DNA from 3 places in the Methylobacterium sp. CM6244 genome. Region 3 is predicted to be linked to each of the others. Evidence: predicted binding sites of a transcription regulator. Region 3 holds the regulator's gene; each other region holds the start of a gene.
What was found. Region 3 encodes PhoB, which activates phosphate uptake and scavenging genes when phosphate is short. Its sites were predicted from a motif close to TGTCATNNANCTGTCAT; they were not measured.
Positions count from the first base shown of each region.

Region 1: the regulator PhoB is predicted to act here: its motif matches at 2,819-2,835, upstream of ACYQML_RS05120 (acid phosphatase).
Region 2: the regulator PhoB is predicted to act here: its motif matches at 5,104-5,120, upstream of ACYQML_RS17195 (putative 2-aminoethylphosphonate ABC transporter substrate-binding protein).

Region 1 is NZ_CM139247.1:1,109,211-1,116,637, reverse strand. Features, by position in the region: gene ACYQML_RS05140 (cyclic nucleotide-binding domain-containing protein) at 1-416, shown strand, start outside; gene ACYQML_RS05135 (YARHG domain-containing protein) at 505-768, shown strand; gene dapD (2,3,4,5-tetrahydropyridine-2,6-dicarboxylate N-succinyltransferase) at 857-1,699, shown strand; gene ACYQML_RS05125 (alpha/beta fold hydrolase) at 1,873-2,754, shown strand; gene ACYQML_RS05120 (acid phosphatase) at 2,900-3,790, shown strand; gene ACYQML_RS05115 (TerC family protein) at 3,981-4,724, opposite strand; gene ACYQML_RS05110 (lipid kinase) at 4,770-5,684, opposite strand; gene ACYQML_RS05105 (hypothetical protein) at 6,225-7,073, shown strand; gene ACYQML_RS05100 (thermonuclease family protein) at 7,089-7,427, shown strand, end outside.
Region 2 is NZ_CM139247.1:3,681,293-3,688,719, forward strand. Features, by position in the region: gene ACYQML_RS17170 (EamA family transporter) at 50-907, opposite strand; gene ACYQML_RS17175 (DeoR/GlpR family DNA-binding transcription regulator) at 1,019-1,834, opposite strand; gene ACYQML_RS17180 (LysR substrate-binding domain-containing protein) at 1,831-2,706, opposite strand; gene ACYQML_RS17185 (2-aminoethylphosphonate--pyruvate transaminase) at 2,834-3,940, shown strand; gene phnX (phosphonoacetaldehyde hydrolase) at 3,995-4,822, shown strand; gene ACYQML_RS17195 (putative 2-aminoethylphosphonate ABC transporter substrate-binding protein) at 5,168-6,187, shown strand; gene ACYQML_RS17200 (putative 2-aminoethylphosphonate ABC transporter ATP-binding protein) at 6,244-7,341, shown strand; gene ACYQML_RS17205 (putative 2-aminoethylphosphonate ABC transporter permease subunit) at 7,350-7,427, shown strand, end outside.
Region 3 is NZ_CM139247.1:205,919-213,345, forward strand. Features, by position in the region: gene ACYQML_RS00980 (winged helix-turn-helix transcriptional regulator) at 1-379, shown strand, start outside; gene phoB (phosphate regulon transcriptional regulator PhoB) at 850-1,551, opposite strand; gene phoU (phosphate signaling complex protein PhoU) at 1,640-2,365, opposite strand; gene pstB (phosphate ABC transporter ATP-binding protein PstB) at 2,452-3,270, opposite strand; gene pstA (phosphate ABC transporter permease PstA) at 3,317-4,210, opposite strand; gene pstC (phosphate ABC transporter permease subunit PstC) at 4,228-5,202, opposite strand; gene pstS (phosphate ABC transporter substrate-binding protein PstS) at 5,342-6,376, opposite strand; gene ACYQML_RS01015 (hypothetical protein) at 6,685-6,918, shown strand; gene ACYQML_RS01020 (hypothetical protein) at 6,941-7,150, opposite strand; gene recN (DNA repair protein RecN) at 7,249-7,427, opposite strand, start outside.

The DNA of each region.
Region 1 (7,427 bases), 900 kb from region 3:
CGCCCCTGTTCAGCCACATGGCGCGCGATGCCCTGAGACTCCTCTCCTTCGCCGCCGAGCGCCGCAGCCTGACGGCGGGCGACGTCCTGTTCGCCCGCGACGAGCGCAGCGATGGCGGGTTCGTCGTCATGTCCGGAACGATCGAACTGGCGCCCCGCGTAGACGGAGCCGAGCCCGTCCGGGTAGGCCGTTCCGCCCTGATCGGACAGATGGCCCTGTTCCTGCGCGGCGAGCGCCCCACCGATGCCCATGCCGTGACACCGGCGGAGGTCGTCCGAATCACGCCCACGCTGATGCGCCGGGTGCTCGAGGAATTTCCCGACGCGGCCGAGACGATCCACGCCACCCTCGCCGACGACCTGGATGCGTTGGTGAAGGGGCTCGACGGCGTCCGCGCCAGGATCGATGCGTTCTGACGGCCGATCGGCGCGCTCCGAGATCTGGCGAAACCGGCACAGACGGGCCACAAGCCTTCAGGTTCTCACACCTGCCCAGGAAGTGCCCATGCGTGCCCTCGTGATTCTGTGCCTCGCTCTCCTGCCCGCCGCCCCCGCCCTGGCCGCATCCCCCTGCGACGAGCTCTGGGGCGAGCGCAACGCGGTCTATGCGGAGGCCGGCTACTGCTTCAAGACGCAGCGGGCGATCTCGGCCTTCGGCAACGTCAATTGCCGCTTCTCCGACATCCGCGACGTCCCGCTCTCTGCCCGCGACCGGGCGAAGGTCGGCGAGATCGTGCGGGAGGAAACCCGTAACGGCTGCCGCGAGTGAGCCTGCGTCTCGCCTGATGCCCCGAGGTGACAGGCCGGGCCGCCTTTTGTAAGCACGGCCCTTCCCCCTAACCGACCGGAACGCCACCATGTCCCACGCCGATCTCTCCACCACCATCGAGACTGCTTGGGAGGAGCGTGCCGGCATCGACGTCTCGACCAAGGGCGCCGTGCGCGACGCCGTGGACGAGGCTCTCGATCTTCTCGATACCGGCAAGGCCCGCGTGGCCGAAAAGGTCGGCGAGGAATGGCAGGTCAACCAGTGGCTCAAGAAGGCGGTGCTGCTGTCCTTCCGCCTCAACGACATGGAGATCATCCATGGCGGACCCGATGGCGCCAATTGGTGGGACAAGGTGCCATCGAAGTTCGAAGGCTGGAAGAAGAAGCATTTTCGTGAGGCCGGTTTCCGGGCCGTGCCGGGCTGTTTCGTGCGCCGTGGCTCCTACATCGCGCCGGGCGCGGTGCTGATGCCCTCCTTCATCAATCTCGGCGCCCATGTGGGTGAGGGCACGATGGTCGACACCTGGGTGACGATCGGCTCCTGCGCGCAGGTGGGGAAGAACTGCCACATCTCCGGCGGCGCCGGCATCGCGGGCGTACTCGAGCCGCTCCAGGCCAACCCGGTCATCATCGAAGACAATTGCTTCATCGGCGCTCGCGCCGAGGTGGCCGAGGGCGTGATCGTCGGTGAGGGCAGCGTGCTCTCCATGGGCGTCTATATCGGCGCGTCGACGAAGATCATCGACCGGTCCACGGGCGAGGTCATGTATGGCCGCGTGCCGCCCTATTCGGTGGTGGTCTCGGGCACGACGCCCGGTAAGGACCTGCCCGACGGCACGCCCGGCCCCGGCCTCTACTGCGCCGTCATCGTCAAGCGCGTCGATGCCGGCACCCGCTCCAAGACCGCCATCAACGAGCTGCTCCGGACCTGAGACCCGCACGCATTCGACGCGGATCGGCACTCCCCTCTTTCCCGTCGAGGAAAGAGGGGAGGCGGACGCTCGTCCTCGGCCCTGGCGCGACACCGAGCCGGCCTATGCGGCAGCGACCGGCGCGTTAGATCTCCAATCCGATGCAGACCGTCCCGGATGAGGCGTTGCCAACGATGATCGAGCCTGCCCACTCCACCCGTGGCTTTCAGCTCGACGTGCTGGAGCGCAAGGTCCCTACGCCGTGCGACATCGTCGGGAGCGGCCCGGCCGCTCTGCTCCTGCCCGCCCTGTCGTCGATCTCAGCACGGGCGGAGATGCGGCCCCTGGCCAAGATCCTGGGCCACGACTACCGCTGCCTCATTCCCGACTGGCCCGGCTTCGGCAACCATCCGCGATCCCGCATCGCCATGGAGCCGGAGACTTTCCATGCCTTCATGGATTCGCTGATCGCAGCCGTGCCGGGACCCTACGCCATCGGCATCGCGGCGGGTCATGCGGCCCCTTATCTCGTGGCGGCCGCCCAACGGCATCCAGGCCAGTTCGACCAGCTCGCTCTCGTCGCTCCCACATGGCGTGGACCGCTGCCCACCGCGCTCGGCGACGCGCGCCGTGGCTGGCTCTCGGGGATCCGCAAGGCCATCGAGCTTCCGCTTCTCGGCGAGGCGCTCTACCGCATCAATATCAGTCCCCCGGTGATCGGCCGGATGATGCGCGCGCATGTCTATGCCGATCCGGACCACGTCACGCCGGGCATCATCGCCGACAAACATGCCGTGACGCTCCAGCCGGGTGGCCGTTTCGGCACGGCGGCCTTCGTCACCGGAGGGCTCGACCCGTTCGAGGCCCGCAAGGACTTCCTGGCCCTGTTCGAAGCCGAAGGGCTTCCGCCGATCCTGGTCCTGCGTCCCGAACGCGCCCCGCGCCGGTCCGGCGCCGAGATGGACGCCCTCATCGCCGCCGGCCATGTGGCCAAGGCTTCGGTTCCGGGGGCCCTCAGCCCGCACGAGGAATATCCGTGGGAGGTCGCCGCCGCGATCCGCGCGGGCATCCGTTAGGGGGATCCCGCGGCCGTCGAGGGGCACATTCGTTACGGAATGACGAAATGTCATGCGTTTCGAGTGCCATACGAGTGTCGTTCAGGAACCCTATGGCTCCCCTATCGCTTGCCATTCCCGACGCATTTCACCCTGAGCCGCTGCCATGTCTCCTCTGCTTCCCGCTCTCGCGTCGCTTGCCTTCACGTCCTGCGCCTTCATGGCGGCTCCCGTCATGGCGCAGGCGCCCACGCCGAACCCCGCGGACACCAAAGCCACGAGCGGAAAGCCTCGGTCGGCGCCAGCCGTCGCAGCGACTCCGTTGACGCCGGGGATGCCGGCACGCGCGCCCTATCTGTCCGACGCCACAGCACCTGATACAGTCGCGATCCTGCCTCCGCCCCCGCGGGGTCAATCGGCTGCCGAAACGGCGGATAAGACCATCTTCTCGGCGACCCGCGCCCTGAAGGGTAGCGCGCGCTGGGAACTCGCCACGGCGGATGTGGCGGACGGCCCCTCGGCCATCCTCGATGATTTCGCGTGCGTACTCGGGCGCAAGATCGATCAGTCCCGCTCGCCGGCCCTGATGACGCTGCTCGAACGCACGCGCCTCGATATCAGCCGGGCCACCCGCCCACTCAAGGAACATTACCGTCGCCTGCGTCCCTTCGTCGGCAACGACGCGGAGATCTGCGTGGCGCGGACCCGCGAACTCGGAGACGCGTTCAGCTTCCCCTCGAGTCACGCGACTCAAGGCTGGGCCTACGCATCCATCCTCGCGGCCCTGGTGCCGGAGAAGGCCACACAGTTCTTCCTGCGCGGCAAGGCTTACGGCGAGAACCGCATCGTTTGCGGCGTGCATTGGGCCAGCGACGTGGAGGCCGGACGCACCACGGCCAGCGTCGTCATCAGCGCGCTCCAGGGCGATGCGGGCTTCCGGGCCGATCTCGAAAAGGCACGGGTGGAGATTGGCAAGAACCTCTCGCAAGAAGGCTTGCCACCGGACGCGGCGATCTGTGCCCGCGAGACCTCGGCCCTGCGCGAGCCGATCCTGTAGGCGGTCACGAAGACGCGTCAGCGACCGGCGACGTTGGCCGCGGACACTCAGCCGGCTGCGTAGGCGAGCGAGCGAAGTTTCAGCCCATCCGCCAAGACCGATCGATGATCGAACGAAGAAAGGCCCGACCGTTATCCCGGTCGGGCCTTTCTTCGTTTTCCCGTGAAACGGAAGGGGAGGGGCTTTGCCCCTACCCCGCGCTGGTCTTGCCGCGCTTCCGGCGCCGGGCGAGGAGGTTGAGCCCCTCGACGCCGGCCGAGAAGGCCATGGCAGTGTAGATATAGCCCTTCGGCACATGGGCGCCGAAACCTTCCGCGATCAGCGTCATGCCGATCATGATGAGGAAGCCGAGAGCCAGCATCACCACGGTGGGGTTGGCGGCGATGAAGCGCGCCAGCGGGTCGGCTGCCAGCAGCATGACGGTGACGGCCGTGATGACGGCGATCACCATGATCGGCACGTGATCGGTCATGCCGACGGCCGTGATGATGCTGTCGATGGAGAAGACGAGGTCAAGGACCAGGATCTGGCCGACAGCTGTGGCAAAGCTCAGCGCCACCGGGGCGGACGCGTCTTCGTGGCCGTCGTCGGGATCGACGCTCTCATGGATCTCCTTCGTCGCCTTCCACAGCAGGAACAGGCCGCCGCCGATGAGGATCATGTCCCGCCAGGAGAAGGCCTTGCCGAAGATCTCAAAGACCGGCTGCGTCAGGTGGACGATGTAGGCGACGGTGCCGAGCAGGCCGAGGCGAAGGATCAGAGCGAGGCCGATGCCGATGCGGCGGGCCTTGGTCTGCTGATGGGCCGGCAGCTTGTTGGTGAGAATCGAGATGAAGATCAGGTTGTCGATACCGAGCACCACCTCCATCACGATGAGGGTGGCGAGCGCCACCCAGGCGGTCGGGTCGGCGGCGAGTTGAAGAAGCGAATCCACGGGGAGAGAACCTCGAACGTCGTCAGGTCGGAAAGCGGTGGAAGATCAGGATGCGGCGGGCACGATGCCGGGACGCTCCGAAGGTTCCGGCGCGAAGATCCGGAGGGCCTTGGGCACGACCTTGAAATGCGCCGGCGTATAGGTGGAGAGTTCCCCGTCGGTGTTCACCGGACGAGGCTTCTTCGTCTTCACTACGATCTCGGTGGTGTTGAAGGCACGAACGTCGGCGGCTTTGCCCTGGGTGCCCCGACGGAGGGCTGGCAGCAGCGCGATGAGCCGCCACCAATGCGTGACCTCCAGGCTATAGAAATCGAGCTTGCCGTCATCGACGGTGGCGGTCTCTTCCACGGTCATCCCGCCGCCATAGTGGCGCCCGTTGCCCACCGAGACCTGGATCGTGGTGATGGTCTCGGTCAGTCCGTCATGTTCGAGATAGACCGTGAAGGGACGTACCCGCCTCAGGACGCGCATGGCCGCGATGGCGTAGCCGAGCGTGCCCCATTTCTTCTTCGATTCGGCGGTGAGGTCACCCGCAAGATCGGCGGAGAAGCCGATACTCGCGACGTTGAAATAGTAGCGGCCGTTGACCCAGCCGAGATCCACCGCCTGGGGCTTCGCCGTGCCGATGAGCTCGGCGGCTTCCACCGGGTCGGTGGGCAGGCCGAGGGAGCGGGCGAGGTCGTTGGCGGTGCCGAGCGGCAGGATCCCCAACGGTAATCCGGTCTCGACCAGAGCGGGAGCAGCGGAGTTCATGGTACCGTCGCCACCGCCGAGGATGACGAGATCGCACTCCTTCGCGTGGCGCTTGATCACTGCCGTGCAATCGGGATCGCCCGGCGGCTCGAAGGGCTCGATGCCGGCGGCGCGCAGGGAATCGCGCACGGCGTCGAGGGAAAACGAGCCGTTCCGAGCGTTCGGATTGACGAGGAGGAGGGCCCGGCGAGTGGATGCGGCACTCATGAGGCCACCTCCGAAAACGAGCATGCCGAGATGCCGCAAAAGATCATCGATACAACCACGTGTGTCAGAACCCCCCGGTGCGTTCGCGCCGCGTCAGCGCAAAGGCAGAGAAGGAGTCCGACATCGCGGCCGACGCCTCGGCCGCCAGAGGGGCCCGGACCCGTCAAGCTCTCAAGAGGTGGGCGCTCTCGCGAGGATGGCAAGAGGTCATGCCCAGGAGAACGGCTTCAGGAGATCGGCGGCAACGCCCCGGGGACAGGATGCTCCCAGGGAGAGAGCGTGCCTGCAACTTCGGCGGAGAATGTCGGCCAATCGTTGGGAACAACGGGCATAGCGCGGGGAACGGGGGCTGACCCGACCGGTCGGCGCGGCGGTATGCTAGGTCTCTTGCCGGGGCGAGGTCCTTTGGCGAACGACCCGGTTCGACGCGGGCAACCGAACACCCGACCCTGACGTTTCCCTTCGGCGTTTTCCTTCGGCCGGGCGCTCTGATGCGGTCGTGCCCACCTTCCACGTCGTTCGCGACAGCGGTGAGATGCCATGCACCACGGATTGTTCTCCACCTGCTCGGCCGCCCTTCTCGTGGCCCTGGTCTCTACGGTCAGCGCCGAGGCGCAGGGGCGCCCGGCCTGGGTCGACCCCCCGGCCAAGGCCGATGTGAAGCCCGAACCCAAGAGTGAGGCGAAACCTGTCTCCCCTCAGGCGGTGCAGGAGGCCCCCCAGAGCAGTCCGGCCCAGGCGGCGAAGCCCGAGACCACGACGCGCGCCGCATCCGTCGCGGAGAGAGGCGCGGAGGCACCGCGGCGGGCTCGTCGTGGCACCCGCCACGCCGAGACCAGGCATTCCCCCCGCCGGCTCTCGCAGGTTCCGCCGAATGCGCTTCCCCTCACCGTCTCCCCCGGCGCACCGCCCCCGAGCATGGCGATGGCCTCCGAGGATCGCTTTCCCGAATGGGCACGCAAGGCCCAAAGGCTGAACGAGGATTATCTCGACGCGATCTCTGAGCCCGGCGATGGCATGGTCGCCGCAGCACCGCGCTTCTACGCCGATCATGTCCGCTTCCACGGCCGCACCCTGTCGCTCACGGCGGTGATGGCGGAGAAGCGCCGCTTCGTCCGACGCTGGCCGGACCGCCGCTACGTGGTGCAGGACGGCTCCCCGCGCACGGCCTGCAGCGTCAACACGAGCAGCTGTATCGTGCGCTCGACCTTCGATTTCCGTGCCGCGAACCCAAGGAGCGGTGCCCGCTCGCAGGGCGTGGCGGAACTGACCCTCGAGATTTCGTTCGCCGGATCACGCCCGGTGATCGTGTCTGAGTCGAGCCGCGTCCTGCGCCGCTTCGCACCTGGACCGCTGAGTGCGGCCGTATCGACACGGCATGGTGCCTGAGCCACAGTCGAACCAATGATCGCGACCGCCCCAAAGACACGCGCAACGGACACGTCACGCGCCGCCGACAAGACGCGCGCCACCGGCAAGGCTTCGAAAACGAATCCGTCCGACGAGGCAGAGGCTCCGGCCATTGTCGCTGCTCGGGCTGCCCGAGAGGCAGTCAGATCCCTGATCGATGCGGAGATCCGGCGCCAGAACGCTTTCCCGGTGGCCCGGCGGACGCTTCAGCTTTTGGCTGAGGCCGTGGTCGAGCCGACATCCGCTCCGCCCTTCTACCGAATCGTCGACCGTTCCGGGACACCGCGTCAGGGCGAGACCGGCCCCCTGACCTTATCGGAGCTGTTCGCCGAA
Region 2 (7,427 bases), 1.7 Mb from region 3:
CCTCGCGGCATGGTGCTCGATCGTCGGAGCGCGCCGCGGGATCGAGCCTCTAGGCCAGGCGCATGGCCACGACCCCCGCCACGATGATGACCACCGCCGCCGTTCGCGACAGGAGAAGCGGCTCCTTCAGCACTATGACGGAGATCAGCATTGCGAACAGGACGCTGGTCTCGCGCGTCGCCGCGACCAGGGGAATGGGCGCGACCGTCATCGCCCAGATCGCGATCCAGTAGGAGCCAAGGGCCAGGGCTCCGCCCCCGAGTCCTGGCACCATGAGGCCCCGCACGGAGCGCAGCACGTCGCGGCCCCGCGTCCAGAGCACGAAAACCGGCAGCGGGATCGCGTCGATCACGAAAAGTGCGGCGGCATAGGCGTGGGGGTCGCCCGCCGCCCGCGCGCCGAGCCCGTCCACCAGCGTGTAGCCGGAGATCAGGCCGCCGGTGAGAAGCGCGTGCACCAGGGCCGCCCGGCTCAGCCGCTGGCCGCCGGCCTTGGCGAACGCCATCAGGGCGACCCCGGCGCAGAGAATGCCGATCCCGAGGGCGGCGAGGGGGGGCAGCGCCTCCTGCAGCACCAGGAGCGAGGCGCAGGCGGTCAGCAGCGGGGCGCTGCCGCGCGCGATCGGGTAGACCTGCCCCATATCCCCGTGCCGGTAGGCCTCGGCCAGGGCGATGTAATAGCCGAGATGCAGCAGGATCGAACCCGCCAGCCAGGGCCAGGCGGCGGCTTGGGGCCATCCGAACCAAAGCGAGGCCGGAAGCGCGAACAGCCCGGCCGAGGCCGAGATCAGCGCCATGGTGAGAATCGGCTCGAGGCGCAGCTTCGCCACCGCGTTCCAGCCCGCATGCATGAAGGCGGCGGCAAGCACCGCGCAGAAGACGGGCAGGCTCATGCCGGTGGCCATCATGAGATCTCGCGTCCTGTGAGGGCAACGCCACGTCGACGAGCGGCCGAAAACGTCGTCCGTTCCTAATGCAGGCCCGCTGCAAAAGAAATCAAAAAGCCACAAAAAACCACATCAGGGCGCGACGATCAGGTCGAGGCCGCGTCGGGTCAGGGCGTTCCGGAGAAGGGGCGGGGGCTCGACATCGACGATGAGACCGGTCCCCGCCGGGATCGGCGCGAGGCGGATCGGGGTCAGGCGACCGAACTTGGTGCTGTCGGCCACCACGTAGCCCTGCTCCGCCGCCGCCAGCATGTGGGTGCGCAACTCGGTGGGGAGCGGCGCGAAGTCGGTGATCTCGCCGCTTGGTGAAATGCCGCCGGCACCCACGAAGGCGAGGTCGGCGCGAAAGCGCGCCAGGGCGGTGAGCGCCTCGGTGCCGAAAGCCGCCTCGTCCGCGCCCTCGATCTCGCCCCCGAGGAAGTGGACCCGCACGCCGGCGACACGGCAGAGCAGGAGCCCCACCGGCAGGCTGTTGGTGCAGATCGTCAGCCCCTTGGGCATGGGGCGGGAAAAGAGCGGGTCGCGACCGGCCAGCGCGTTCGCCACCGCCAGGGTGGTGGCGCCGGAATCGAGCACCACCACCATGCCGTCCTCGACGAGCCCCGCTGCGACCCGTCCGATCGCAGCCTTGCCCGCCGGATTGTCGCGCTCGCGGATGGCCAGGACGGGCTCGTCCGCGCGCCGGGTCGCGCCTCCGTGCACGATGGCGAGCCGGCCCTGCTCGGCCAGGGCCTTCAGGTCGCGCCGGATCGTCTCGCGGGAGACGCCGAAACGGTCCGCCATCGCCTCGACGCTGACGCTGCCGTCCTGGCCGAGCCGTGCCAGAATCGCGTCGTGGCGGGAGGCGGCCAGCGCCCGGTTCTCCGGTGCGGAGGGCTTCCGGCTCATCGCGTCGCCTCCGCCGCATCGACCGCCAGTTCGAACACGACACGGATCAGGCGCAGGTTCCGGCGTCGCGCCAGACAGGCGATCGCGTGGCGATTGACGAGGTCCAGCCCGTCGATCGGGATCGCGGCGATCCGGGCGTCCTCGCCGCATTCCAGGGACGAGACGATGCCGATGCCGATTCCGGCAGCGGCGGCCTCGATCACCGCCTCGCGGCTGTCGAGTTCCATCAGCACGGCGGGCGCGATGCCGATGCGCCGGCAGGCACGATCGAAGGTTCGGCGGGTCACGGAGGTGGGCTCGCGCAGCACCATGGCGGCGCCGTCGAGTTCGGCCAGATCCAGCGCCGCGCGACCCGCCAGGGGATGGTCGCGCGGGACCACGGCGCAGATGCGCGAGACCGCGATCTCCGCGAGGTGGAGGTCCGGATGCGCCTCGGCCTCGGTGAGCACGGCGACGCTCGCCCGCTCCGACAGCAGGGCCTCGCGGGTATCGGCGGCGTTGCCGAGGATCAGCCCGACGACGATGCCGGGATGGCGGGCCCGCAGGCGGGCGAGCAGCGGCATCACGATATGGGGCGAATCCACCGCGATCTCGACCCGCCCCGAAACCAGCGTCCGGTTGGCCTCCAGGAGATCCTCCGCCTGCTCCACGAGGCCGAAGAGCGGGCCGGTGAGTTCGGACAGCGCCCGGCCCTGCGGAGTCAGTTCCGCCGCCCGTGCCGTGCGCCGGAACAGAACGAGGTCGTAGCGCTCCTCCAGAGCCTTGATGTGCCCGGTCACCGCCGGCTGGCTGATGCAGAGGCGCTGGGCGGCGCGCGTAAAGCTGCCCTCCCGCGCGACGGCGTCGAAGGCGCGCAGCTGGAACAGGTTCATGGCGACCTATCGGCGAGACTGATGGCGGGCATCACAAGAAACGATTTGATCTGATGGCTTGCCCGAACGCAAGATCTACCTGTCCCGAAGCGCTCACGGCGCTCACGGCAGATCGGGCAGGATCACCATGACAGCCGCTCCCATTCTCCTGACTCCCGGCCCGCTGACGACGTCGGAGCGCACCCGCGCGGCGATGATGACCGATTGGGGCTCCTGGGACGGCAGCTTCAACGCCCTGACGGCCAGCGTCTGCGAGCGCCTCGTCGCCATCGCCAACGGCACTGGCAGCCATGTCTGCGTGCCACTCCAGGGCAGCGGCACCTTCGCGGTCGAGGCGGCGATCGGCACCCTGGTGCCGCGCACCGGCAAGGTCCTGGTCCTCGTCAATGGCGCCTACGGCAAGCGCCTCGCCAAGATCTGCGAAGCTCTGGGCCGCGATCATAGCGTCTACGAGACCGCCGACGACGTGCCCACGACGCCCGAGGCCGTCGACGGCCTGCTCGCGGCCGATCCCACGATCAGCCATGTCGGGCTGATCCATTGCGAGACCAGCACCGGCATCCTCAACCCCCTGCCGGAGATCGCCGCAATGGTCGCCCGCCACGGGCGCGGCCTCATCGTCGATGCGATGAGCTCCTTCGGGGCGCTCCCCATCGACGCGGCCACGGTTCCGTTCGAGGCGTTGATCGCCGCCTCGGGCAAGTGCCTCGAAGGCGTGCCCGGCATGGGCTTCGTGATCGCGCGGGCGGATGCCCTGGCGCGGGCCGAGGGCAACTCGACCTCATTGGCTCTGAACCTCAGCGACCAGCACGATTACATGCAGCGCACCGGGCAGTGGCGCTTCACCCCGCCGACCCACGTGGTCGCGGCGCTCCACGAGGCGCTGCTGCAATACGACGAGGAGGGCGGCCTGCCGGCCCGCCACGCCAAGTACGCGCGCAATTGCGACGTGCTGATCCGCGGCATGGAGCGCCTCGGCCTCAAATCCTTCCTGGCGCCCGAGATCCAGGCGCCGATCATCGTGACCTTCCACGCTCCGCGCGACCCGAAGTACCGCTTCGCCGATTTCTACGCCGCCGTCCGCGCACGGGGCTTCATCCTCTATCCGGGCAAGCTCACGCAGCTGGAGACGTTTCGCGTGGGCTGCATCGGCCACGTCGAATCCGCCGACATGGAGCGCGCGGTCGAGGCCGTGGCGGCGGTGTTCACCGAACTGAACATCACGACCGTCTGACCGCCCGTTCCTCGGCCTCCCGCGCGTTCCGCGGGTCACCCGGAAAGTCCAGCCATGTCCTACACCCCCCCGAAGAAACTCCAGGCCGCGATCCTCGACTGGGCCGGGACCGTCGTCGATTTCGGCTCCTTCGCGCCGACCCAGATCTTCGTCGAGGCCTTCGCGGAATTCGGCGTCGCCGTCAGCCTGCCCGAAGCGCGCGGCCCGATGGGCATGGGCAAGTGGGACCACATCCGCACGCTTCTGAACCAGCCCGAGATCGCGGCGCGCTACGCGGCCGCCCACGGGCATCCGGCCACCGACACCGACGTCACCGCGATCTACGAGCGCTTCATGCCGTTGCAGATCGAGAAGATCGCCGAGCACTCGGCCGTGATCCCCGGCGCCCTCGACGCCATCGCCGACCTCAGGGCAGGGGGGCTCAAGATCGGCTCCTGCTCCGGTTACCCGGCACGCGTCATGGAACGCGTGGTCGCGCTCGCCGCCACCAACGGCTACGTCGCCGACCATGTGGTGGCCACGGACGAAGTTCCGAACGGGCGCCCCTTTCCGGCCCAGGCGCTGGCGAACGTCATCGCGCTCGGCATCGACGACGTCGCCGCCTGCGTGAAGGTGGACGACACGGTGCCGGGCATCCTCGAAGGCCGCAAAGCCGGCATGTGGACGGTGGCGCTCACCTGCTCGGGCAACGCGCTGGGGCTGACCTACGACGCGTTCCGGGCGCTGTCCGCCGATCGCCTCGCCTCCGAGCGGACGCGGATCGCCACCCTGTTCGCGGAATCCAAGCCCCACTTCCTCGTCGACACGATCGCCGACCTGCCGGGCGTCGTCGCCGATATCAACGGATTGCTGGCCGCCGGACGCATGCCACAGGCCTGCTAGAGCTGCACCCGACCACGTTGGGCCGGGTGCAGCTCCAGACCTCTGTTTTGCCGCGCTCCTTTTCGCCGAACCGGCATCCGCTTCGGCGGAGAGCGCTCTAAGGGACACCGCGTCACGGCTGGAGACCGGTTCACGGGAGCAATCGAAAGGTTTCAACATCGACCCGCGGCCAAGCGCCGGGGGTCGATTTCGGCCGCCCGCAATAAACGTAAGTAATTCTGCGCCATGATATTGAAATAGGCAGCATATGCAAAAAGCCTGGACTTGATTGCACGGGGTTTTGTCTTCTTCCTGTCATGCATCAGGCTTTAAACGTCGGAACGACAAGACTCCGGAGCATTATCGATGAAGATCCTCGGCCTCCTCGCTCTGACCCTCGCCCTGACGTCGTCGACCCTGGCCATGGCCGCCGAGCGCACAAAGCTCACGATCTACACGGCCCTCGAGAACGATCAGCTCGTTCCCTTCAAAGCCGGGATCGAGCGGGCGGTGCCGGAGGTCGAGGTGGTCTGGGTGCGCGATTCGACGGGCGTCATCACCGCACGGTTCCTGGCCGAGAAGGATAATCCCCGCGCCGACATGGTGATGGGGCTGGCCGCCTCCAGCCTGCTGCTGTTCGAGAAGCAGGGCCTGCTCGCCACCTACGAGCCGAAGGGCGCCGATGCGCTGAAGCCCGCCTTCCGCGATTCCATCGGCCCCTACAGCTGGACCGGAACCGACGCCTCCATCGGCGTGGTCTGTTTCAATACGGCGGAAGCCGAGAAGGACGGGGTGAAGACCCCCGTGCGCTGGGCCGATCTCCTGGTGCCCGCACTCAAGGGCAAGGTGGTGATGCCGCATCCCGCCTCCTCGGGCACCGGTTACCTGCTGGTCGCCGGCTGGCTCCAGGGCATGGGCGAGGAGGCCGGCTGGGCCTACATGGACAAACTCCACGAGAACATCGCCGCCTACCTGCATTCGGGCTCGGCCCCCTGCGTCCAGGCCGCGCGCGGCGAGCGCACCGCCGGCCTGTCGCTGGACATGCGCGGCGCCTCGGAGAAGACGAAGGGCGCACCTCTGGCCGTCGTCGTCCCCGCCGACGGCACGGGCTGGGACGAAGAGGCCTACGCCATCGTCGGCACCACCAAGCACCTGGATCTGGCCCGCAAGGTCGCCGACTGGGGCACCACCAAGGCCGCCAACGAACTCTACGCCAAGAGCTACGCGGTGGTGGCCTATCCGGGCGTCGCCAACGTGCCGGCGAACTACCCCGCCAATGCCGAGGCCGCGATGATCAAGAACGATCTCGGCTGGATGGCCGACAACCGCGAGCGGGTGCTCGCCGAATGGTCGCGCCGCTACGAGGCGAAGGCTGCCAAGAAGTAGCCGCGACGACGCAAAGCGAGCCTGAACGACCACACGAAAGAGCAGGGGGCACCGCCATGACGCTTCGCGATGCGACGCCGTTCCTCAGGGTTTCGGGATTGTCGAAGCGTTACGGGGCCTTCACCGCCCTCGACGGGATCGACCTGGAAATCGGCCGGGGCGAGTTCGTCTGCTTCCTCGGTCCCTCCGGCTGCGGCAAGACCACCCTGCTGCGCCTGATCGCCGGGCTCGACCGGCAGGATTCGGGACGTATCGTGATCGGCGGCGCCGACGTCTCGACGGCGCCGCCGGCGGCGCGCGACTTCGGGATCATGTTCCAATCCTACGCGCTGTTTCCGAACCTGACGGTGGCGGCCAACGTCGCCTACGGCCTCGTCAACGGGCGAATGCCGAAGGCGCAGGTCGCGGCGCGGGTCGCCGAACTCCTGGCCCTGGTCGGGCTGCCCGAACAGGGGCCTAAATACCCGGTCCAGCTCTCGGGGGGCCAGCAGCAGCGGGTGGCCCTCGCCCGGGCGCTGGCGACCTCGCCCTCCCTGCTCCTCCTCGACGAACCGCTCTCGGCCCTCGACGCCAAGGTCCGTACCCGGCTGCGCGACGAGATCCGCCAGCTTCAGAAGCGCCTCGGGATCACCACCATCATGGTCACGCACGACCAGGGGGAGGCGCTCGCCATGGCCGACCGGGTCGTGGTGATGAATCGCGGCGCGATCGAGCAGGTCGGCACCCCGGCGGAGATCTACCGGAACCCGGCTAGCGCCTTCGTGGCCGACTTCATCGGCGCCATGACGTTCCTCGACGCCCGGGTGGGATCGGCCCGGCAGATCCGGGTCGGTGCCGTCGATCTCGTCTGCGAGGACGGGCGCGGCTTCGTCCCCGGCAGTCCCGTGCGCCTCGGCTTCCGCCCGGAGGAGATCCGGGTCGGCAACGTGCGTCCCACCGACGTCAACGCCTTCCAGGTGCGGGTGCGCAGCATCGAATTCCTCGGAGCCTTCACCCGCGCCCGCCTGGAACCGAGCCTCGACCTGGGCGGCTCCCTGGTCGCCGACGTCTCGGCCAATCTCCACGGCGACCTCGCCCTGATGGAAGGCCAGTACCTCTACGTCTCCCTGCCGCCGGCGGCCCTGCGGGCCTTCCCCGTGGCCGCCCGCCCGTGAGCCGCGCCATGGCCGAGTCCGTCCTGGGGACATCCCCCCTCGTCGTCTCCCTGCCGGAGGTGGCCCTGTCCCTGCCGGAGGCGGCC
Region 3 (7,427 bases):
GTCGCTCCTCATCATCCGCGATGCTTTCGACGGAGTGCGGCGCTTCAGTGAGTTCCAGACTGGTCTCGGCATCGCCAAAGGTATGCTGGCGACCCGCCTTCGCGACCTGACCGAACGGGGAATTCTGGAGACGGCGCCCGCCTCGGACGGGACCGCCTACCGGGAATACGTCCTGACGGAGAAGGGGCGCGGCCTTTTCCTCGTCATCGTCGCGCTTCGACAATGGGGGGAGGCTCATCTCTATGAGCCGACCGATCGCCGGTCTCGCTTGGTCGATCGTGAAGTCGGGGCTCCGGTCGCTCAACTCACCTTGCGATCCGCCGATGACCGTCGTCTCGGTTGGTATGACACGCGGGTGCTGAAGCCCGACGTCACCTGACAAGGTGACGTAGCGACGTCGAAAGCGGATAAACCGCATAGTGGAGCGGTCGTTTCCGCCCATGATCAATGTCCGCTTTCAGCGGATGGCGGCGGCCGCAGGATCCGTCGACGTTGGGCCGAAAGTAGACCCGGCAGCGGGCACCAAACGTCGGATTTACGCCCCCAGGGCTGACGGATTCAGACATCTGCCTGACGACTGTTCCCCTTATTCAGGAGGATTCGACAGGCGTGACCGTTCCCCCTCCCCTGGAAGGAAGAGGGCTTATTCTGCCCGCCAGATGGGTGAATGCCTGCCCCCTCCGGGGGCGAGCACATGCCGGAACGGACAGACGTCCGAGATCGAACGCGATATCTCGTGGCGGCCGGAATGGCATCGGTTCGCGAGGATCGCCCGCGGGCAAGGCCACCCACCATCGTCACGATGGGGATGCTCGTTCCGGACGGAGCGGCGAGAAGCCGGCCGTGGCCTCACTCGTCCGTGGAGAACATCTCGTCGAAGGAATAGCCGGAGCCGCGCACGGTGCGGATCGGGTCGCTCTGGCGCGGGCGGTTGATCGCCTTGCGCAGGCGGCCCACATGGACGTCCACCGTGCGCTCGTCGATATAGACGTCGTGGCCCCAGACCCCGTCGAGCAGCTGCTCGCGCGAGAACACGCGGCCGGGGCTCTGCATCAGGAATTCGAGGAGCTTGAACTCGGTGGGCCCAAGATGGATCTCGCGGCCCTGCCGGCGGATGCGGTGGCTGACCCGGTCGAGTTCGATATTGCCGGCCACCAGCAGGTCCGACACATGGGTCGGCTTGGCCCGGCGCAGGAGCGCACGCACCCGCGCGAGGAGCTCCGGCACCGAGAACGGCTTGACGATGTAATCGTCGGCGCCGGTGCCGAGGCCGCGGATGCGGTCGCCCTCCTCGCCCCGCGCCGTCAGCATGATCACCGGCAGCCGCTCGGTCTCCCGCCGTGCGCGGATGCGGCGGCACAGCTCGATGCCGGACAGGCCGGGCATCATCCAATCGAGCAGGACGAGATCGGGAACCTGCTCCTGAAGGCGCAGATCGGCCTCGTCGCCCCGCGCGGCGGAATCGACGACGAAGCCCTCCGCTTCCAGGTTGTAGCGGAGGAGGAGAGTGAGGGCCTCCTCGTCCTCGACGATCAGGATGCGCGTGTTCATGCGGATGTTTTCAGGGTGATGGCGACCGTCCCGGATGGACGCGACGGCCGCGCCGAGCGTGTGCTGGAGCGGCCGGCAGGGGCAGCGATCAGGCGCTGGCGGGCATCGACACGGTGGCGTAGTTCGACGCGTCGTTCTTCGGGCGGTCCCGCTCGGCGAGCTCGTTCGTGCCGGTGACGAGATAATGGATCGTCTCGGCGATGTTGGTGGTGTGATCGCCGATCCGCTCGATGTTCTTGGCGCAGAACAGGAGATGCGTGCAGAACGAGATGTTGCGCGGATCTTCCATCATGTAGGTCAGCAGCTCGCGGAAGAGCGAGTTGTAGAGGGCGTCGATGGAATCGTCGCGCTCCCACACGTCGAGGGCGGCCTTCACGTCCTGGCTGCCATAGGCGTCGAGGACGTCCTTCAGCTGCTCCTGCACCAGATCGCCCATATGCTGGACGCCGATGACGATCTTCTGCGGCTGGATCTGATCGGCGATGGCGACCACACGCTTGGCGACGTTCTTGGACAGGTCGCCGATCCGCTCGAGATCGTTCGACACGCGGATCGCCGATACCGTCTCGCGCAGGTCGATGGACAGCGGCTGGCGCTTGGCGATGAGCAGGATCGCCCGCTCCTCGACCTCGTGCTGGATCGCGTCGAGACGCTTGTCGGCGGCGATGACAGCCTGCGCCAGGGGCACGTCCCGGCGCACCAGGGCATTGCCGGAATCGGTCATCATCTTCTCGGCGATCCCGCCCATCTCGGAAATCGAGCGGCGCAGGTTTTCCAGTTCCGTGTCGTAGGAACTGACGATGTGGTTGGGCATGCTCGCACTCCTCGACCGAGGCCGCCCCTGGCAGCCCGCATCGCATAGGATCGGGACCGGTGCCGCGGAACGCGGCCCCGGCGGGCTCAGCCGAAGCGGCCGGTGATGTAGTCCTGGGTCTGGCGCTTCTCGGGGTTCATGAAGATCCGTGTCGTCGGGCCGAACTCGACCAGTTCGCCAAGATACATGAACGCCGTGAACTGCGAGATGCGCGCGGCCTGCTGCATGTTGTGGGTCACGATGACGATCGTGAATTCCGAGCGCAGCTGCTCGATCAGCTCCTCGATGCGGCCCGTGGAGATCGGGTCGAGGGCCGAGGTCGGCTCGTCGAACAGGATCACCTCGGGACGCTGGGCGACGGTGCGGGCGATGCAGAGACGCTGCTGCTGACCGCCGGAGAGACCCATGCCGGATTGCTTGAGCTTGTCCTTCACCTCGTCCCAGAGGGCGGCCTTGCGCAAGGATTCCTCGACGCGCACGTCGAGATCGGCCTTGGGCAGCTTCTCGTAGAGACGCAGGCCGAAGGCGACGTTGTCGTAGATCGACATCGGGAAGGGCGTCGGCTTCTGGAACACCATGCCGATGCGCGAGCGCAGCTCGTTCAGATCGACCTTCGAATCGAGCACGTTCTGCCCGTCGAGGAGGATCTCACCCTCGGCGCGCTGCTCCGGATAGAGGCTGTAGATGCGGTTGAAGGTCCGCAGCAGGGTCGACTTCCCGCAGCCCGACGGGCCGATCAGGGCGGTGACCTGGCGGTCGTGGAAGTTGAGGTTGACCGACTTCAGGCCGTGGAACGAGCCGTAATAGAAGTTCAGGTCCTTCACGGCGATGCGGATGGGGGCCTGATCGTCGGCCTGGTGGCGACCGGTCAGCTGGGCCTGCGTGATCGCGGGAGCGGCGTTCATCGGATGCGTGTCCTTGTCGAAAACGGGGTGGGACGGGGGCGCGGGATCAGCGCGCCCGCTCGCTCTTGATGACGAAGCGGGCCACGATCGACAGGGCGAGGATCGTAGCGGTGATGAGGAGGGCGCCGGCCCAGGCGAGCTGCTGCCAGTTCGAGTAGGGCGAGAGTGCAAACTGGTAGATCATCACCGGAAGGTTGGGGATGCCGCCCATGAGGTTGGGCGAGAACCAGCTGTTGTTGTTGAGCGCGGTGAAGAGCAGCGGCGCGGTCTCGCCGGCGATGCGGGCGAGTGCCAGGATGATGCCGGTCACGATGCCGGCGCTGGCGCCGCGCCAGGTGATGCTCTTGATGACGATGGAGGGCGGGGCACCGAGGGCCGCGCCGGCCTCGCGCAGGGTCGAGGGCACGAGGCGCAGCATGTCCTCGGTGGTGCGCACGATCACCGGGGTGGCGATGATGGCGAGAGCCACGCCGCCGGCCCAGCCCGAATAGGTCCCCATCGGTCGCACCATCAGCGTGTAGACGAACAGGCCGATGAGGATCGAGGGGGCCGAGAGCAGGATGTCGTTGAGGAAGCGGATCACGTCGGCGAGCTTCGAGTTGCGGCCGTATTCGGCCAGATAGGTGCCGGCCATGACACCCACCGGCGTCGCGATGACGATGCCGATGAGGGTGAGGACCAGGCTTCCGAGGATCGCGTTGGCGATGCCGCCGCCTTCGGAGCCCGGGCCCGGCGTCGGCTCGGTGAAGAGCAGCGGCGAGAAGCCCTTCATGCCCTCGACGATGAGCATGAGCAGGATCGAGCCCAGCACGACGATACCGATCAGCGTGGCGACGGTGCTGCCGACGATGAGGAGCTTGTCGGCGACCCGGCGGCTCGACCGGACCCGGCTGACACGCGGCGGGGCCGCGGTTGTGGGGAGAGTGGTGACGGCGTCCATGATTCGGGCTCCCGGGGTCAGGCGACCTTCACGCGCCGGACGAGCAGGCGTGCGATGATCAGGACGATGAAGGTGATGATGAAGAGGATGCAGCCGAGCGCCATCAGCGAGTTGAGCTGCAGGCCGTCGGCCTCGTTGAACTCGTTGGCGATGCGCGAGGCGATGGTGGAGCCGGGATCGAAGATCGAACCGGAGAGGCGGTTGGCGTTACCGATGACGAAGGTCACCGCCATGGTCTCGCCGAGCGCGCGGCCGAGGCCGAGCATGACCGCGCCGATGATCGAGACCGAGGCCTGCGGCACCAGCACGTGGCGCACGACCTCCCAGGTGGTGCAGCCGATGCCGTAGGCGCTCTCGCGCAGCACGGTGGGGATCTGGTCGAGCATGTCGCGGGTGATCGAGGCGACGAAGGGCACGATCATGATCGCCAGGATGATACCGGCGGTGAGAATGCCGACGCCCGAGGGGACGCGGGCGTAGAACAGCGTGCCGACGATGGGCATGCCCTCCACTACGCTCGAGACCGGCATCTGCACGTAATGGGCGAAGAGCGGGGCGAAGATGAACAGGCCCCACATGCCGTAGATGATGCTCGGCACCGAGGCGAGGAGCTCGATCGTCATCGAGACGGGCTTGCGCGCCCAGCCGGGGCAGAGCTGCGTGAGGTAGACCGCGATGCCGATGGAGATCGGCACGCCGATGAGGAGGGCGAGGACGGCCGAGACCAGGGTGCCGACGATGGCGACGAGAGCGCCGTACTGCTCCTGGCCGATGTTCCAGGAGCTGGAGGTGATGAAGCCGAGGCCGAATTCCGCGAAGGCCGGCCAGCCGCCATAGGCGATCGAGGCGAGGATGCCCGCGAGGAAGAGGAGGACCAGCAGCGCCGACGCGTAGGAGGCGGCGCGGAAGAGCTGGTCGCCGAGGCCGCCCGGCTTCTTGCGAGCGGGGGAGCCCGTGCGGGCCAGCGAAATCTGTTCAGTCAAGGCGGCCATCCGACGTCTACTTCTTCACCTTGAGGGGTCGTATCGCGTGGGGAGACGGGTGGCGAGGTGTGTCGCCATGTCTTCTCGTGGAGCAGGCCCGACGCTTTCGCCGGGCCTGAGAGGGTGGTTCGGTCCGTGAGGACGTGCCTTAGAAGACGGGCTTGCCGTCCTTGCCCTTGATTTCCTTCCACTCGCTGTGGACGAGGGCGACGACGTTGTCGGGCAGCGGCACGTAGTCGAGATCGACGGCGAGCTTGTCGCCGTTCTTGTAGGCCCAATCGAAGAACTTGAGCACTTCCGCGGACTTGGCGGCGTCGGCCGGCTCTTTGTAGACGAGGATGAAGGTGGCCGCGGTGATCGGCCAAGCTTCGTCGCCGGCCTGGTTCACGAGGGAGATGCCGAAGCCGGGAGCGGCCTTCCAATCGGCGGAGGCGGCGGCGGCCTGGAACGCCTTATCATCCGGGGCCGGGAACTTGCCGGCCTTGTTCTGGATCAGAGTGTGGCTGAGCTTGTTCTGCTTGGCGTAGGCCGATTCCACGTAGCCGATGGAGTTCGCGACCTGCTTGACGGTGGCGGTAACGCCCTCGTTGCCCTTACCACCCTGGCCGGCGGGCCAGCTGACCGTGGTGGCCGCACCGAATTCCTTCTTCCAGCTCTCGGAGACCGCGCTGAGATAGGTGGTGAAGATGCTGGTCGTGCCGGAGGCATCCGAACGGTAGACCGGGGTGATCGGCGCGTCGGGGAGCTTCAGGCCGTTGTTGAGGGCAGCGATCTTGGGGTCGCTCCACTTGGTGATCTTGTTGGCGTAGATGTCGGCGACGAGTTCGCCGGTGAGCTTGAGTTTGCCCGGCTCGACGCCGGCGATGTTCACCACGGTGACGACGCCGCCCATGACGGTGGGGAACTGGACGAAGCCGTCCTTCTCCAGGGCGGGGCCCTTCAGCGGGGCGTCGGTGGCGCCGAAATCGACGGTCTTGGCCTGGATCTGCTTGATGCCGCCGCCGGAGCCGATGGACTGGTAGTTCAGGCCCGTGCCGGTATCCTTGCGGTAGGCTTCAGCCCATTTCGAATAGACCGGGAATGGGAAGGTCGCGCCGGCACCGGTGATGTCGGCGGCCTGGGCGACGGCGCCGAACTGTGCGGTCGCGAGCCCGATGGCGAGGGCGAAATGGAAGGGTTTCACGGTGGCTCTCCGTAATCTGTCCGGGCGCTGTACGTGCCGCGCTGCAAGAGCAATCCTGCTGCAGCGCACCGTTACCCGCCCGATCATGCTGGCTCTATGACGGAGCCATGACAGATCGATGACAGGAGCCGGCCGGCGACCGCTCGAGCGCTGTAGGACAGGAGGAAAACACGGTATGGATCGGGGCTCGAACGAGCGCGGCACGGTTTGACGGGCTCGTGCGTTATACGATTCGGCGATGTCGACGACAGAGCAGCCCGTCTCGCCAGCCGTCCTGGAAGGTCAGCATCTTGGAGAACGAATCGAGCATGACACCCGCCGGGGGTGATGGCGATGCCGATTTCCTCGCCCTGCACGAGCGCAGGGAGGACCTCGAACGCGACCTCGCTTTCGCCCAGCAGCGCCGTCAATTCGGGACCGATCCGGGCGAGGTGGAGAAGGCGGGCCAGGACGAGCGCGCCTTGCTGGCGGAGCTCGACGCGGTGATGACCTTGATCCGCGGCGCCGAGTATCAGCGCATGCCGGGAGCTCGCCGCTGGTAGCGGCGACCTCCGGAGAACGGGATCAGCCCACGCGGCGGCGATCGCGTTCCTTGTGCCGGAGGCGCAGGAGAAGGTCGATCTGACCGTCGGGGATCGGCTGCGTGTCGAACGTGTCTTCGTAGATCGCCCGAAGAGTGCCACCGAGATGGTGACGGGTCGGACTCGACAGGATCGGCATCCCATCCGCTTCGTTCACAGGCCGGGGATCGGTCTCACCGTCACCCAGATCCATCACGCGATCTCCCGATGTGCCGACGCGTTTCGCTAAGATTCCCTGCGTCGTGCTCGCATCATCGGCGAAGATGGTTAACCAAAGGTTAAGATCTCGCCTCACGCATCCGTGGATTGAAGAAGTCGCGCCGCCGCCGCACGGGCCTCGTCGGTCACCGTGGCACCGGCCAGCATCCGGGCGATCTCCTCGCGCCGCGCCGGGGCTTCGAGGGGCGAGACGCGGGTGGCGACCCGGTCGCGGCCCTTCACCGGGTCCTTGGCTATGAGGAAATGCGTCT